Regions from separate parts of the Pseudomonas sp. GW101-3H06 genome, predicted to be linked through region 2. Evidence: predicted binding sites of a transcription regulator. Region 2 holds the regulator's gene; each other region holds the start of a gene.
What was found. The regulator sigma-54, encoded in region 2, starts transcription at its own class of promoters, with help from an activator protein. The targets are predictions, from matches to a motif close to ANTGGCATNNANNTTGCTNT.
Positions count from the first base shown of each region.

Region 1 (4,034 bases), 5.2 Mb from region 2:
CTCGGGCAGCCCGACCATGGTCAGCGATGGCAAGCCATTGGCCAGATGAACTTCAACAGTGACAGCGGGCGCATCCACGCCAATCTGGGCGCGGCTGTGGACGATGGAGAGGGACATGGTCGTTCCTTGAGGTGATGGGGGCCGCTTCCTGCGGTTTTTGAAGGGTAGACAGGAGGTGAGAATTTCGCGTGGCGGGAGGGGAGGTGAATTTTCGCAGGATGTTGCGAGTTATCGTTGGGCGGGCAGACAAAAAACGCTATTCAGGTGGCTCTTCGCTTTTTGTGAGTCATTAACACTTCCTGTGCATGGGAGTGAGATCGAACACGGCGAAAAGCGTAAAGAAAAGGGCGTGGACTGATAAATCAGGCGGGAAAGATGCTTTTTGTAGGGCCGTGCCGAGATAGTTGAACGGCGTCGGTGACAGCTTGCGGGCGGAGCGAGCCCCACCAATGTCGCCTGCAGGAGCGAGCTTGCTCGCGAAAAATTTGAATAAGAGGCGCAGTAGGCGGCCCAGGTCGCGGGCGCTGAACCAGGGTTGGTTTTGGATGAGTAGGGCGTGGAGGTGGAGTTTGTGGCGGGTGAAGACAGACGGAATTAGGTATGCATCGTCTCGATTCATTGATACAGCGCCTCTTGCTTATAAGGGCTGCCGGCAATTGTCGCCAAACAATTGGGTGGCAGTTGTACGCGGGTTGGCGAACCGGAGCAAAAGGAACCCGGCAGACCCGGAGGTCTCCCACGCACAACCGCCATGACTTGCGTCGATGGTCGTCATGCTCCTTAAGCTTCCAGGTCGCCAAACCCAGTGCTGAACATTCAGCTGAGGGTGAGCTTAGAAACCGGAGCATCGCGGCGCAATCGGACGGCGGATGAGAACTTTGTAGGACGTTGCCGGGATTATTGCGGGGCTTGAGATCGAAAGATCGCAGCCTGCGGCAATTCCTACAGATGAATCTGAAGGTCGTTCCGACCTAATCGCGAGCAGGCTCGCTCCCACAGTGGATTGGGTTTCAAAGTGGGCTATGCGGTGTTATTCGGTGGGTGGGTTCAGCTTTGCCTCCATTTCCGCCACCTTTGTCTCAAGCGCCTCCAGGCGGGCGCGAGTGCGTGCCAAGACAACCATCTGACTATCGAATTCTTCCCGGCTCACCAGGTCCAGTTTGCTGAAGGCGCTTTGCAGCAGGGCCTTGAACTGGCTTTCGATTTCGGCTTTCGGCAGTGGCGTGTCACCGCTGAAGAGGCGGGAGGCGGTGCCGGTCAGGGCGTCGAGGAAGTCTTTGGGCGCGAGCATGGGGAAAAGTCCTGGTAACAATGGCGGGCAGTGTATCACGCAGTGTCTATAGTCAATTTCGCGGGCAAAGGATGCACGCTTTTCGCGCATGCGGATGGACGGTGTCGCACCGTTGTTGTGCGTAACGTGCCGAGTGTTGTGGCGAAGTGGCGGCCATCAACCGGTAAAGGCTTGAAAACAGTGAGTTTTGTGGAGATGGCAAGCTTTCTGCTTAGACGGTAGTGACCCATGCACTGATGCAGTCACCGTGACGAATGCAGTGCGCCGAGCGAAACGCGGGGAGCGTTTGGCAAGGAGCGGTTAGCTGGCGTCGGACGGGCGGGTAAGGCCGACGATGCGTTACAAAGCCAGGCACTGCGCTTAGACTTGAGACGGGTTTGTTTTCCTGGGGCAAGTCCACCAATTCGGGAGAGAGTTTTCATGAAGCTAGTCACTGCCATCATCAAGCCGTTCAAGTTGGACGACGTGCGCGAGTCGTTGTCCGAGATCGGCGTGCAGGGCATTACCGTCACTGAAGTCAAAGGCTTCGGTCGGCAGAAGGGTCACACCGAGCTGTATCGCGGCGCGGAGTACGTGGTCGATTTCCTGCCAAAGGTGAAGATTGATGTCGCCATTGACGACAAGGATCTCGACCGGGTTATCGAGGCGATAACCAAGGCCGCCAACACCGGCAAGATCGGTGACGGCAAGATCTTCGTGGTCAATCTGGAACAGGCGATTCGCATCCGTACCGGCGAAACCGATACCGACGCAATCTAAGCCGCCACAAACCCAACGCCCCAGGAGAAAACAATATGACTCTGCGTAAAATCGCAGGGCTAGGAGCCCTGTTGTCCCTCGTAATGCCCGGCCTGGCCATGGCGGCAGACGAAGTGGCGGCCCCAGTCCTCAACTCCGGCGATACCGCCTGGATGTTGACCTCGACAGCTCTCGTGCTGTTCATGACCATTCCCGGCCTCGCGCTGTTCTACGGCGGCATGGTTCGGTCGAAAAACATTCTTTCCGTGATGATGCAGTGCTTCGCCATTACCGGTCTGATCAGCGTCCTGTGGGTTATTTATGGCTACAGCATCGCGTTCGACACCACCGGCATGGAGCAGGGCGTCGTCAACTTCAATTCCTTCTTCGGTGGCATGGGCAAGGCATTCCTGGCCGGTGTCACGCCATCGAGCCTGACCGGCCCGGCGGCGCTGTTCCCTGAAGCGGTGTTCATCACCTTCCAGATGACCTTTGCCATCATCACCCCGGCGCTGATCGTCGGTGCTTTCGCCGAGCGCATGAAATTCTCCGCGATGCTGGTGTTCATGGGCATCTGGTTCACCCTGGTTTATGCGCCGATTGCGCACATGGTCTGGTCCGGCAACGGCGGCCTGATGTGGGACTGGGGCGTGCTGGACTTCGCTGGCGGCACCGTGGTGCACATCAATGCCGGTGTGGCCGGTCTGATCGCCTGCCTGGTACTGGGCAAGCGTAAAGGTTTCCCGACCACCCCGATGGCTCCACACAACCTCGGTTACACCCTGATGGGCGCCGCCATGCTGTGGATCGGCTGGTTCGGCTTCAACGCCGGCTCCGCCGCGGCCGCCAACGGCACTGCCGGCATGGCGATGCTGGTCACCCAGATTGCAACCGCCGCAGCGGCCCTGGGCTGGATGTTCGCCGAGTGGATCACTCACGGTAAACCAAGCGCACTGGGCATCGCCTCGGGTGTGGTTGCCGGCCTGGTCGCCATCACTCCAGCCGCTGGCACTGTAGGCCCGATGGGCGCCCTGGTGATCGGCCTGGCCGCAGGCGTGGTGTGCTTCTTCTGCGCCACCACCCTGAAACGCAAAATGGGTTATGACGACTCCCTGGACGCCTTCGGTGTGCATGGTATCGGCGGTATTCTCGGCGCGATCCTGACCGGTGTATTCGCCGCTCCGTCCCTGGGTGGCTTCGGCACCGTGACCGACATCGCCGCACAAGTCTGGATTCAATGCAAAGGCGTGGGCTTCACGGTGATCTACACCGCGATCATCACTTACATCATCCTCAAGGTCCTGGATGCTGTCATGGGCCTGCGCATCACTGAAGAAGAAGAGTCGGTCGGCATCGATCTGGCACTTCACAACGAACGCGGCTACAACTTGTAAGCACGCGCATGAAAAAATTTGCCCGGCTTGCCGGGCATTTTTTTGTCCGCGATTTATCATTGAAAGGGCGGCTGAAAGGTTTTTTCTTACAGCTTTGTGAACGTTTACGACGCGTGTTTTTGTGCCGTCGAAGGCTTACACGATTGAAGGATTATTAGGGCCTTTGTTTTTTCCCAGAGCACGCTAGAATGCGCCCCGAACGTGCGGAGAACTGTATGTGGCAACAGACTCTGATAACCCTGCGGGCGAGGCCCCGGGGCTTTCATCTGGTAACGGACGAGTTACTCGCCGGCCTGCCTGAACTCAAGGCATGCCGGGTTGGTCTGTTGCATTTGTGGCTGCAGCATACCTCGGCGTCGTTGACCATCAACGAGAACGCCGATCCGGCGGTACGTCGCGACTTCGAACGATTTTTCAATCGTCTGATCCCACAAGGAACAGACGGCTATGAGCATAACGACGAAGGCCTGGACGACCTCCCGGCGCACTTCAAGGCCAGCGTGCTTGGCTGTCAGCTCAGTTTGCCGATTTCGGCGGGCAGACTGGCGTTAGGGACCTGGCAAGGCGTTTACCTGGGCGAGCACCGTGATTTTGGCGGTGCTCGTAAAGTC
Region 1 covers NZ_JBWKZO010000001.1:6,259,231-6,263,264, reverse strand. Annotated here, with positions in the region: gene AC07ZE_RS28940 (YifB family Mg chelatase-like AAA ATPase) at 1-117, opposite strand, end outside; partial or broken gene AC07ZE_RS28935 (BRO-N domain-containing protein) at 494-619, opposite strand; gene AC07ZE_RS28930 (accessory factor UbiK family protein) at 1,031-1,291, opposite strand; gene glnK (P-II family nitrogen regulator) at 1,712-2,050, shown strand; gene AC07ZE_RS28920 (ammonium transporter) at 2,086-3,423, shown strand; gene AC07ZE_RS28915 (secondary thiamine-phosphate synthase enzyme YjbQ) at 3,639-4,034, shown strand, end outside.
Region 1: glnK (P-II family nitrogen regulator) is a predicted target of sigma-54. The motif match lies at 1,486-1,505, and genes of this name have one in related genera.

Region 2 (4,034 bases):
AGCACAAACAGCAGGTCAACCGGCGCGCCGTCGATGGCGTCGAAATCTATAGGGGCATCCAGGTGCATCAAGGCGCTGATGGGCGCATTGCATCCCTTGAGGCGGCAATGAGGAATGGCGATGCCGTTGCCAAAACCGGTCGAGCCGAGTTTTTCGCGGGCGATCAAAGCCTCGAAGACATCTTGCATCTCCAGATCCGGCACTTCGCGATGGATAAGGTTGGCAATTTGCTCTAGGGCTTTCTTTTTACTGCCGCCCGGCACGTTCACCAGGGAACGGCCGGGGGTCAGGATGCTTTCAAGTCGGATCATGGGTTGGGAGTGTTAACGACCGGTAGCGCCCTGGAGGAGGCTCTGGGTCTTTTCCTTATGCTTTTTGAGTTGTTTATCCAGCTTGTCGGTCAAGGCGTCGATCGCCGCGTACATATCGGTATGTTCCGCGTTCGCGACCACTTCATTGCCGGGAATATGCAGCGTGGCTTCGATTTTCTGCTTCAGCTTTTCGACCGTCATCGTGACCTGCACGTTGGTGATCTTGTCGAAATGTCGCTCCAATCGTTCGAGTTTTTCGCCGATGTAGGTGCGAAGAGGTTCGGTCACTTCCAGTTGGTGTCCACTGATGTTGACTTGCATACAGCTTCTCCTTCGTTGCCAGTGCATAAAGCGGCAGATCAGATGATCTGCCACTGGAACGCTGTGGCGTGGCTCTACATCAATCGCTTGCGTTCGCTCGAAGGCGCGATCCCGAGGGATTCGCGGTACTTGGCGACGGTGCGGCGAGCCACCTGAATGCCTTGTGCCTCCAGTAAACCAGCGATCTTGCTGTCACTCAACGGCTTTTTCTGATTTTCCGCGGCAACCAGTTTTTTGATGATCGCGCGGATCGCCGTGGACGAGCATTCGCCGCCTTCGGAGGTGCTGACGTGACTGGAGAAAAAGTATTTCAGTTCATAAATACCCCGGGGGGTATGCATGAATTTCTGCGTGGTCACCCGTGAGATCGTCGACTCGTGCATGCCGACCGCTTCAGCGATGTCATGCAGGACCAACGGCTTCATCGCCTCGTCGCCATACTCCAGGAAGCCGCGCTGATGCTCGACGATCTGGGTGGCTACTTTCATCAGGGTTTCGTTGCGGCTTTGCAGGCTCTTGATGAACCAGCGGGCTTCCTGCAGCTGATTGCGCATGAAGGTGTTGTCGGCACTGGTATCGGCGCGGCGCACGAAGCCTGCGTACTGGGCGTTGACCCGCAGTCGTGGCACAGACTCCTGGTTGAGCTCTACCAGCCAGCGCTCGTTGTCCTTGCGCACGATCACGTCCGGGACCACATATTCGGCTTCGGTGGACTCGATCTGCGAGCCCGGGCGCGGATTGAGGCTCTGGACCAGTTCGATGACCTGGCGCAGTTCGTCTTCCTTGAGCTTCATGCGGCGCATCAGCTGGCTGTAGTCACGGCTGCCGAGCAAGTCGATGTAATCGGTGACCAGGCGTTTGGCCTCGGCCAGCCAGGGTGTTTTGGCAGGCAGCTGGCGCAATTGCAGCAACAGGCATTCACCCAGGTTACGGGCGCCGATGCCGGCGGGTTCGAATTGCTGGATGCGGTGCAGGACGGCTTCGATCTCGTCCAGTTCGATGTCCAGTTCCGGATCGAAGGCTTCGAGGATTTCCTCGAGCGTTTCGTCCAGATAGCCCTGATTGTTGATGCAGTCGATCAGGGTCACGGCAATCAGCCGGTCAGTGTCGGACATCGGGGCCAGGTTCAGCTGCCAGAGCAAGTGGCTTTGAAGGCTTTCACCGGCTGATGTGCGGGTGGTGAAGTCCCACTCGTCATCATCGTTGCTGGGAAGGTTGCTGGCGCTGGTCTGGTAGACGTCTTCCCATGCCGTATCGACAGGAAGTTCGTTGGGGATGCGTTCGTTCCAGTCGCCTTCGTCGAGGTTATCAACCGTCGGCGCGCTTTCCTGGTAGGAGGGTTCCTGGATGTCGGTGTTGGGCTTCTGTTCGGCGTTGTCGGCCAAGGGGTCGGTGTTGTCGAAGTCGTCGCCTTCTTCCTGGCGCTCGAGCATCGGATTGGACTCCAGGGCCTCCTGGATTTCCTGCTGCAGGTCCAGGGTCGACAATTGGAGCAGGCGGATGGCCTGTTGCAGCTGCGGTGTCATCGTCAGCTGCTGGCCCATTCTCAAGACTAGCGATGGTTTCATGGCAGGGGCTTAACACCTTATTCGCCGGCGCACATGCGCCATCCACTACAGGGGCGCCGGAGCGCCAAACATAAGCAAATTATATGCCCGAAGTTGCGGTGCTTGCCTAGAGCGCTGTAACAATAAAAAAGTATTGATTTTTATCGAGACAAGCGCTCGGTCGACTAGCCAGCTCAGTGCTTACAGGCGGAACTCATGGCCCAGGTACACTTCCTTGACCAGATCGTTGGCCAGGATGGTGTCGGAGTCGCCTTCGGCGATCAGTTGGCCATCGTTGACGATATAGGCTGTTTCGCAGATATCCAGGGTTTCACGGACGTTGTGGTCAGTGATCAGCACGCCAATGCCCTTGGCCTTGAGGTGGTGGATGATCTGTTTGATGTCGCCCACCGAAATCGGGTCCACGCCGGCGAAGGGTTCGTCGAGCAGGATGAATTTCGGGTTGGTGGCCAGTGCGCGGGCGATTTCCACGCGGCGGCGTTCGCCACCGGACAGGCTCATGCCGAGGTTGTCGCGGATGTGGCTGATGTGGAACTCCTGCAGCAGGCTTTCCAACTCCTGGCGACGATCGGCCTTGTCGAGTTCCTTGCGGGTCTCGAGGATGGCCATGATGTTGTCGGCCACCGACAGTTTGCGGAAGATCGACGCTTCTTGCGGCAGATAGCCGATACCGGCCTTCGCGCGACCGTGCATAGGCTGGTGGCTGACGTCCAGGTCGTCGATCAGGACGCGGCCCTGATCGGCCCTTACCAGGCCTACGATCATGTAGAAGCAGGTGGTCTTGCCGGCGCCGTTGGGGCCAAGCAGGCCGACGATCTGACCGCTGTCGATGGACAGGCTCACGTCACGCACGACCTGGCGGCTCTTGTAGCTCTTGGCCAGATGCTGAGCTTTCAGAGTTGCCATTACTGGGCCTTTTGCTCGTCGGTTTTCTTTTTCGGCTGGATCACCATGTCGATGCGTGGGCGCGCTTCGGTGACTTTGCTGCCTGTGGCGCGACCGGCGCTGGCCAGCTTTTTAACGGTGTCGTAGACGATTTTTTCGCCCTGGGTGACGTTGTTGTCCTTGTCGACGACTTTGGCGCGATCGATCAGCACAACGCGGTTTTGCGTTGCATGATACTGGATGGTCACGCCCCAGCCTTGAACAGGCTTGGCATCGCCCGCGGTTTGCACTTGTTCGAAGTAGGCGAGGTTGCCCACCGACGTCACCACATCGATATCGCCGTTAGATGCGCGGGTCATGGTCACTTTGTTGCCTGTGACCTTCATCGAGCCTTGGGTGATGATCACGTCGCCCGTGTAGGTGGCGATACCGTTCTTGTCGTCCAGCTGGGCGTCGTCGGCCTGAATGCGGATAGGCTGCTGTTGGTCATCCGGCAGAGCCCAGGCGCTCACGCTTCCCAGTGCCGCGCCCAGACTGAGCAAAATAGGGAGGGTTTTAACGAGCCTCATACTGTCCTCTTACGTTCGAGAGCAGGTGTATCCTGCTTTCTTTCAAGTACGCTTTCATTCCGTTGCCTGTCGATACGCCACCAGCGCCGTCGATTCTAACGGGTTGCTCGGTCTGCGCATATTGCTGCTGCGGGAACACTGTCATGCGAGTGGTGGTAATCAGGGTCCTGCGGTTTTTCTCGTCGAAACGCGTGATGCGTACCGAATCGATCAGTTCGACCTGTGTGCCATCGGGGTTGACTTCACCCTTTTCGCTCTGGACGTGCCACGGGAACTCGGTACCGCGGAACATGTTCAGGTCGGGATTGGTCAGCAAGGTCACTTGGGTGGCTTTGAGGTGTTCGACCTTGTCCGACGTCATTTCGTATTGCAGTTTGCCA
Region 2 covers NZ_JBWKZO010000001.1:1,089,732-1,093,765, forward strand. Annotated here, with positions in the region: gene ptsN (PTS IIA-like nitrogen regulatory protein PtsN) at 1-311, opposite strand, end outside; gene hpf (ribosome hibernation-promoting factor, HPF/YfiA family) at 324-632, opposite strand; gene AC07ZE_RS04910 (RNA polymerase factor sigma-54) at 707-2,200, opposite strand; gene lptB (LPS export ABC transporter ATP-binding protein) at 2,381-3,106, opposite strand; gene lptA (lipopolysaccharide transport periplasmic protein LptA) at 3,106-3,654, opposite strand; gene lptC (LPS export ABC transporter periplasmic protein LptC) at 3,641-4,034, opposite strand, start outside.

Region 3 (4,034 bases), 4.4 Mb from region 2:
TCGGTGTCGCGCAGGCTGAGCAACGCCCTCGCAGAAACAGGTAACTGAGCAGCGGGATGTTTTCCCAGGCACGAATCCGGTGACCACAAGAGGGGCACTGAGAGTGGGGCAGCAGCAGATTGTAGGTGGGCAACGGTGTTTCGCCGGACAGGCCGAGGATCTCGTGGGCTTGTACGCGCCATTCGCGGTCGAGCATTTTTGGCAGACGCCAGATCAGCACGTTGAGAAAGCTGCCAACCAGTAAGCCCGTCAGACCGGCGATGACGACGAAGGCTAGCGGAAAGTGGGTCAGGATTTCGTTCAAGGGCATGTCAGATCGCTGCACCGAGTTGGAAGATGGGCAGGTACATCGCGACCACCAGTCCGCCGACGATAACACCCAACACCACCATGATGAACGGTTCCATCAGGCTGGTGAGGTTATCGACCATATTGTCCACCTCGTCCTCGTAAAAGTCCGCGACCTTGTCGAGCATGTCATCCAGTGCGCCGGACTCTTCACCGATGGCGGTCATCTGAATGGCCATGTTCGGAAAAATACCGGAAGTGCGCATGGAAAAATTCAACTGCATGCCCGTCGCAATGTCTTGCCTGATGCGCAGCACTGCACGCTTGAATACGATATTGCCAGTGGCGCCGGCTACCGACTCAAGGGCTTGCACCAAGGGGACACCGGCGGCGAAGGTGGTCGACAGAGTGCGGGCGAAACGGGCGACGGCGGACTTGTACATCAGGGTCCCGACCAGCGGCAGTTTCAGCAGCCTGGCATCCGTTCGATCGCGAAAGCCTTGCGACGTCCTGAAGGCGTGGCGAAACGCGAAGATGGCCACGATCAGCCCGCCGAGCATCATCCACCACCCATCCTGCATGAATTGCGACAGGCCAATGACCATCACGGTGAACGCGGGTAGTTGGGCGCCAAACCCTTCAAACACCGACTGGAACTGCGGCACTACTTTGACCAGCAGAATCGCGGTCACGATGATTGCCACGAACACGACCACCAGCGGGTAGGTCATGGCTTTCCTGATCTTGGCTTTGAGGCTTTCGCTCTTTTCCTTGTAGGTCGCCACCCGCTCCAGCAAGGTATCCAGGGCGCCGGCCTGCTCCCCGGCATCCACCAGGTTGCAGTACAACTCATCGAAATACCGGGGCTTTTTACGCAGGGCGGCGGCGAAGCTGTTGCCTGCCGCGACTTCCTGTTTCAACTCATCCACCAGGGTGCGCATGGCCGGGTTATCGAAGCCTTCGGCGATGATGTCGAACGACTGTAACAACGGCACGCCGGCTTTCATCATGGTCGCCATCTGGCGCGTGAACAGGGCAATGTCCTGCGCCTTGATGCGCTTGCCCAGGTTGAACAGCGAAGTGGTTTTCTTGCGCACCTTGCCGGGGTTGATGCCTTGCTTGCGCAACTGCGCCTTGATCAGTGCCGGGTTTTGACCGCTCAACTCGCCGGTGACCTTGGTGCCTTTGCGGTCAGTGCCTTCCCAGGCATACACACTGATTTTTGCTGCTTTGACCGCCATGTTCAGTCCTTGGTGACCCGGTTGATTTCTTCAAGGCTGGTGATGCCTTGCATGGTTTTGAGCAAGCCTGCGGTGCGCAGGTCGTTGCAGTGTTCGCAGCCGACCGGCTCATAGATCGTGAATATGCCGATGCGTTCCTTGGGGGAAGCCTTGGTTGAGCAACGCCCCGCGAGGCGATTGCGCGCGCTTGTGTCAGTGAGCAGCCGGGCCAGGACCATTTGCTTGGCCTGGCCGCTGAGGGCAATGTCATTCATTGGACGACCGGACGAAGACAGTTGGAAGACTTATAGCCTACTCAAGCGATGGAACCAAACCAGCGACGCAAAGGTGACAAAAATCGTCAGATAGTGCGGATCCTGGGGGGAGGAAAGGGCGGTGTGGCGATCATGCCACCCGCCAACAGGGGATGTGGCGCTTGGCATGGGCTGTGCTGAGACAGTTTCAGATCATGAGATTTCGACTCATGCACGGAGGCTGTCAATGAACATTCAAAAAGGTTTTACCCTGATCGAGCTGCTGATCGTGGTGGCGATCATCGGGATTCTGGCGACGTTTGCGATCCCGGCTTATTCCAAGTACCAGGCGCGGGCGAAGGTGACGGCGGGGCTGGCGGAAATTTCCGCGTTGAAGGTGCCATTTGAGGATCTGATGAATCAAGGAACCGATCCTGATCTGACGAAAGTGGGCGGTACTGCGACAACCTCCAACTGCACAACGACAGCTTCGGGTAAAGCCGCTGATGGAACGGGCACAATTGGTTGCACAATCCTGAATGCGCCGGGTCCGGTGTTGAACAAAACCATTACCCTGACGCGAGCGGTGACGGGCTGGAAATGCGCCACTACCGTCGACCAGGAGTTTGCGCCTAAAGGCTGCGAAGGCGTTGTCCCTAAGGTCTGATTCCTCATCCGTTTGCCTGATACCCCGCCTCTGGCGGGGTATTTTTTGTTCGCCGCCTTCAAATTCCGAGTGCTGCGGAAAAATCCCGACAATTCATGGCGTTAGGCCTTCCCCAAAACCCGCAACTTGCATGTAGAGAATGGCCGAGTCATGCAAATTGCATGATTCCGAAAAACAAGATGTTTAGTAACTAAATGATTTATAAGGGATTATTGCCAGTCTCAAAGTTGGCACAGCGTTCGCAATATCTCTGGTAACCCTGCTGAAAAGAAATCCAGCAGACTTTCCAGAAAAACAGGAGTTACTCGTATGAAGAAGTTCGCTATCGCTGCCGCCACTGCAACCGCGTTGACCCTGACCATGACTAACGCAGCCTTTGCACAGTCCACTCAGGCGACTCAGGCACCCATGATGCTGGCCGCCGGTGAAGTCACTGAAGCGAAAGAGGATGTTTCCGATACCTGGATCACTACCAAAGTCAAAGCAGACCTGGTTACCGAAAAAGGCATTCCGGGTACCGATATCAAGGTGGAAACCAACAAAGGCGTTGTGTCCCTGTCTTCCACTACCACAGTCACTGATAGTCAGAAAGCCACCGCGGTGAAAATCGCCAAGAACATCAAAGGCGTCAAAGCGGTTTCCGCTGACGGCCTGAAAGCCGAGTAAAGGCAAGGCTTCTCGCCTGGACTGGGAGAAGGCGCGGCAGGCGGGCCGAGATATACGTCTGTCGCATCTTGAGGAGTTCATGCGAACGGCCATAAGGATGTGGCCATTACAGGCCCCGGCATTCGTGTCGGGGCCTGTTCTATTCCAAACAGCACAAATCAATGTGGGAGCGGGCTTGCTCGCGAAGAGGTCGGTACATCATCCACATCTCCTGAGATTGGAATTCCGTCTTCGCGGGCAAGCCCGCTCCCACATTAGATATCTGACTGGCTTCAGTTACCGCGTTTGCTGGTGATCTGCACCAACCGATTCCCCTCGAACCGCAGATACTGATACATCCCGCCGTTCGGCCCGTAAGTCCATTCTTCGACCTGAAACTCTTCCCGTCGATTGGTACTGCGCTTGTAACCCAGCAGATCGCGGCTGACGGGGTCACCACATTTGTGCAGCACTTCGCTCGACCGGTCACCGACACTGATCAATTGGCTGCCGCAGCGCAAAGTATCCGCCGCCCAGGCCTGGTTCGCCGTCAACGCCAACATCAATGCGAGCAACCGCCGCTTGCCCATCATTCGGCGTCCAGATGCATGGGCGTCACCACCTTGCCGTCCTTTTCCGCTTCGCCTAATTGGGCATCAATGAAGTACACGCGGTCATCGGCCAGTTGACCCTTGTCGACCAGATAATCCTTTATGCTGCTGGCGCGTTCCTGGCCCAACTCGCGCAACAGCACTTCGCTGGAACTCCAGAACTGGATCACGCCCTCGCGCATCTTCGCGGTGCGTTCTTCTTTGCCCAGGTCTTTCCATTCGGCAGGCGGCTGGGTTTTCAGACGTGTGCGGTAGATGCCTTCCAGCAGCGGACCTTTCTCGCTGTCAGGCACTTCCAGCAAAGCAGCTCTCGCCGGTACCTTTTCACCGCGCCGCTGGAGCATTTTGT
Region 3 covers NZ_JBWKZO010000001.1:5,522,157-5,526,190, reverse strand. Annotated here, with positions in the region: gene AC07ZE_RS25350 (prepilin peptidase) at 1-310, opposite strand, end outside; gene AC07ZE_RS25345 (type II secretion system F family protein) at 312-1,529, opposite strand; partial or broken gene AC07ZE_RS25340 (type IV-A pilus assembly ATPase PilB) at 1,532-1,718, opposite strand; gene AC07ZE_RS25335 (pilin) at 2,010-2,429, shown strand; gene AC07ZE_RS25330 (BON domain-containing protein) at 2,739-3,095, shown strand; gene AC07ZE_RS25325 (DUF2845 domain-containing protein) at 3,368-3,664, opposite strand; gene AC07ZE_RS25320 (DUF748 domain-containing protein) at 3,664-4,034, opposite strand, start outside.
Region 3: AC07ZE_RS25335 (pilin) is a predicted target of sigma-54. The motif match lies at 1,944-1,963, and genes of this name have one in related genera.

Region 4 (4,034 bases), 3.8 Mb from region 2:
CGGAACGCCTTGCGGTCGGTGTAGAGATTCTGTTCGAACCCGGCCTGATAGATCGAGCCGTTGTTCGCCGCAGCCGGCAGCGGCGTGCGCGGCAACACCGGGGCGTAGTAAGGGTCATTGGGCTTGGGCGTCACAGGCACGCAGCCTGCGAGCGCGGTGATCCCACTCAGTGCCAGAACAGAGACGAAGCGTTTCATGACCCTACCTCACGGTGTTGCAGGCGACCTCATGGTCGCCTCATAGACTTGATTACAGATTCTGCGTTACGAACGAGAGCATCTGGTCGGCGGTGGAGATCACCTTGGAGTTCATCTCGTAGGCGCGCTGGGTGGTGATCATGTTGACCATCTCCTCAACGGTGCTGACGTTGGACGTTTCCAGAGTGTTCTGCAGCGTGGTACCGAAACCGGCCAGGCCCGGGGTGCCGACTTGTGGCGCACCACTGGCAGCGGTTTCCAGGAACAGGTTGTTACCCACCGCTTGCAAGCCGGCCGGGTTGATGAAGTCGGCGGTTTGCAGGTTGCCGATCACTTGGGAAGCCGGGTTGCCGGCCACGGTGATGGACACGGTGCCGTCTTTACCCACGGTGAAGGTCTGAGCGTCGTTCGGAATGACAATTGCCGGTTCCAGGGCGAAGCCGCTGGCGTTGACGATCTGGCCGTTGGAGTCCAGATGGAACGTACCGTCACGGGTGTAGGACGTGGTGCCGTCCGGTTGCAGGATCTGGAAGAAACCGCGACCGTCGATGGCCATGTCCAGCGGCTGCTCGGTGGTTTGCAGGCTGCCGGCGTTGAAGTTTTTCTGGGTGCCGACGATGCGCACACCGGTACCCAGTTGCAGACCCGACGGCAGTTCGCTGTCCTGGGTCGACTGGGCGCCTGGCTGACGCTTGATCTGGTAGAGCAGGTCCTGGAACTCGGCGCGGTCACGTTTGAAACCCGTGGTCGACACGTTGGCCAGGTTGTTGGAAATGGTGGTCAGGTTGGTGTCCTGGGCGGACAGACCGGTTTTGGCAACCCATAGAGCCGGAAGCATTCGATTCTCCTCGTGCGCCTGTTTTACGGCGCGACGTTCTGATAATTAGCTGATCTGCAAGACCCGAGCCATGGCCTGGTCGTCTTCTTTGGCGGTGTTCATCATCTTGATGTGCAGCTCGAACTGCTTGGACAAGGCCAGCACCGAGGTCATCTCGTCCACGGCATTGACGTTGCTCGACTCAAGGAAACCGGACACCAGTTTGACGTTGGCATCGGCTTGCGCCGGCTGGCCATCCTTGGTGTGGATCGAACCGTCCAGGCCCTTGGTCATGTTCTTGATGTCCGGGTTGACCAGTTTGATGCGGTCGACTTCCGCCATGACGCGGGGACCTTCGCCCATCGCACGAATGCTGATGGTGCCGTCCTCGCCCACTTCGATCTGCTGCTCGGGCGGCACGGCAATCGGACCGCCATTGCCGATCACCGGCATGCCATTGCCGGCGCGCAACACACCCAGGGCGTCAACCACCAGGCTGCCGGTGCGCACGTAGCTTTCACCGCCGTCAGGGTTCTGCACCGCCAGCCAGCCGTTGCCTTGCACGGCGACATCGAGGTCGCGGCCGGTTTCCACCAAAGCGCCCGGAGAGAAGTCGGTGGCCGGGCGTTCGGACATCGCAAAGGCACGCGCCGGAAAGCTGTCACCGAACACCGGCATCGAGCGCGCCTGCTCCAGGTCTTTCTGGAAGCCGTTGGTAGAGATGTTCGCCAGGTTGTTGGCATGAGCCTTCTGCGCCAGTGCATTCTGGCTGGCGCCGGTCATTGCCACATAAAGGTACTTGTCCACAATCTATCCTCTGCCTGCCGGACGTTTGCCGCCCACTGCTGTACTGATGAGCCATAAGCAATTTGCAGACCAACTTGTTTTTTGCAGCGCGAGGCCCGGCAAACAAAGGACTTGAGGGAGTTTCAGGGGATCAGGAGAAATGTGTCAGAGACGAAAAACCGGCGGTGTCATGCCGGTGGGTGGCAAGGCTTGGCCTTGGGCAGTGGCCAACTCCGCTTTCGCGAGCGGGCTCGCTCCCAGAGGGTTATCGATTCAAATGTGGGAGCGAGCCTGCTCGCGAAGAGGCCATCACAGGTGAATCAACTATCGGTTATGACTCGGTCTTACCGACCTCATACTCGCGCAACTTGTTGGCAATGGTGGTATGAGAAACCCCCAGCCGCTTACCCAATTGCCGACTGCTCGGATGTTCGGAATACAACCGTTCCAGCACCGCTTTCTCAAAGCGCCCGACAATCTCGTCCAGCCCGCCCTCCAGGGAAAAATCACCCAAAGGCTGACGCACGCCATAGTCCGGCAATCGAATGTGCTCAGCCTTGACCGTCCCGCCGTCGCACAGGGAAACCGCCTGGAACAGCACGTTTTCCAACTGCCGGACATTGCCCGGCCAATGGTAATGAGTAAGCCGATCCATGGCCGCCGGGGCCAGTTTGGGTAAGGGGCAACCGATCTGTCGGCTGGCCTGATCGAGGAAGTGCTCAACCAGCGGCGGCAAACCGTCAAGGCATTCACGCAGTGGCGGGATGTGCAGCGACAACACGTTCAAGCGGTGATACAGGTCCTGACGAAACTCACCGCGGGCGCACAACTCGGACAGATCGACCTGGGTCGCGCAGATCACCCGCACATCGAGATAAACCTCTTCATCGCTGCCGACACGCCGGAAGCAGCCGTCCTGCAGGAAGCGCAGCAATTTCACCTGTAACCGAGGACTCATTTCGCCGACACCGTCGAGAAACAGCGTACCTCCCGCCGTCAGTTCCAGCAGCCCGAGCTTGCCTTCGGCCCGCGCCCCTTCGAAGGCACCGGGGCCGTAGCCGAACAGTTCGGTCTCGGCCATGGATTCCGGCAGGCCGGCGCAGTTGAGCGCCATCAACGGTGATTGCCCGCGCGGGCTGGCCAAATGGCAGGCACGTGCCAACAACTCTTTGCCGGTCCCGGTTTCCCCTTCTATTAATAGTGGCGCGTCGAGCGGGGCCATGCGCCTGGCTTCTCGCACCACCGCCGCCATCACTTTCGAGCTCTGAAAGATGCTGTCGAAACCGCGCAACTCCTGCTTGCGCACGTTGTAGATGCGTTCCCCAACCCGGTCGGCGCGATGCAGCGTCAGCACGGCACCGGCCATGGCTTCGCTGTCGTCATGTTCCGATTGCAGCGGTGCGATGTCGGCGAGAAACACGTCACCCTTGACCTTGACGCGCAATCCGTTGATCCGTGATTTATTGGCGCGCACCAGTTCCGGCAAATCAAAGTCTTCGGCATACCGCGACAACGGAATCCCCGGCACTTCATCGACGCGCACACCCAGCAGCTGCGCCGCCGCCCGGTTAGCGGCAACGATGGAACCACCCATGTCGATCGACAGCACCGGAAACTCCAGCGCGCCCAGCAACGCATTAAGTTCCATGTGCCGACGCTCGCTGGGCATCAGGCCTACGCGCTTGACACCGAAAACCCCGGCAATCGCCTCGAATTTCGGACGCAACGCCTGGAACTGAATGTTGATCAGGTTCGGACAGTGCAGGTAGATCGCATTGCCGTGCTCACCGCCTACTTCCCCGCGAGCGACGTTGATGCCGTATTCCACCAACAGATTGAGAATGTCGCGCAGGATGCCGATGCGGTTCTGGCAGTGGACTTTGATACGCATATAAAAGACCTGATAAACGATGATTGACCTGTGGGAGCCAGCCTGCTGGCGATGGCGTCGCATCAGGCCCTGTGTATGTCGAATGTCACACCGCTATCGCCAGCAGGCTGGCTCCCACAAGGTTAGTGCCCGATTTTTCTGATTCGGCGCGCAGATAGTCGTCAAGATTATGTGACAGTCAAACGGCTTTTCCTACCCGTCAATCTCAATACCTGCGCGAGAGCCACCAACACGTAACGAAAAGTTTACGATTAACAGCGAGATTTCCTGCGTGTGACGCCTCTCTCCAGCTGCAAAACCGCAATTCATGGAGTATTTCTAGGTCCATAGCAGTACATAACAA
Region 4 covers NZ_JBWKZO010000001.1:4,870,485-4,874,518, forward strand. Annotated here, with positions in the region: gene flgH (flagellar basal body L-ring protein FlgH) at 1-197, opposite strand, end outside; gene flgG (flagellar basal-body rod protein FlgG) at 250-1,035, opposite strand; gene AC07ZE_RS22280 (flagellar basal body rod protein FlgF) at 1,081-1,821, opposite strand; gene AC07ZE_RS22285 (sigma-54-dependent transcriptional regulator) at 2,132-3,691, opposite strand.
Region 4: AC07ZE_RS22280 (flagellar basal body rod protein FlgF) is a predicted target of sigma-54. The motif match lies at 1,876-1,895, and genes of this name have one in related genera.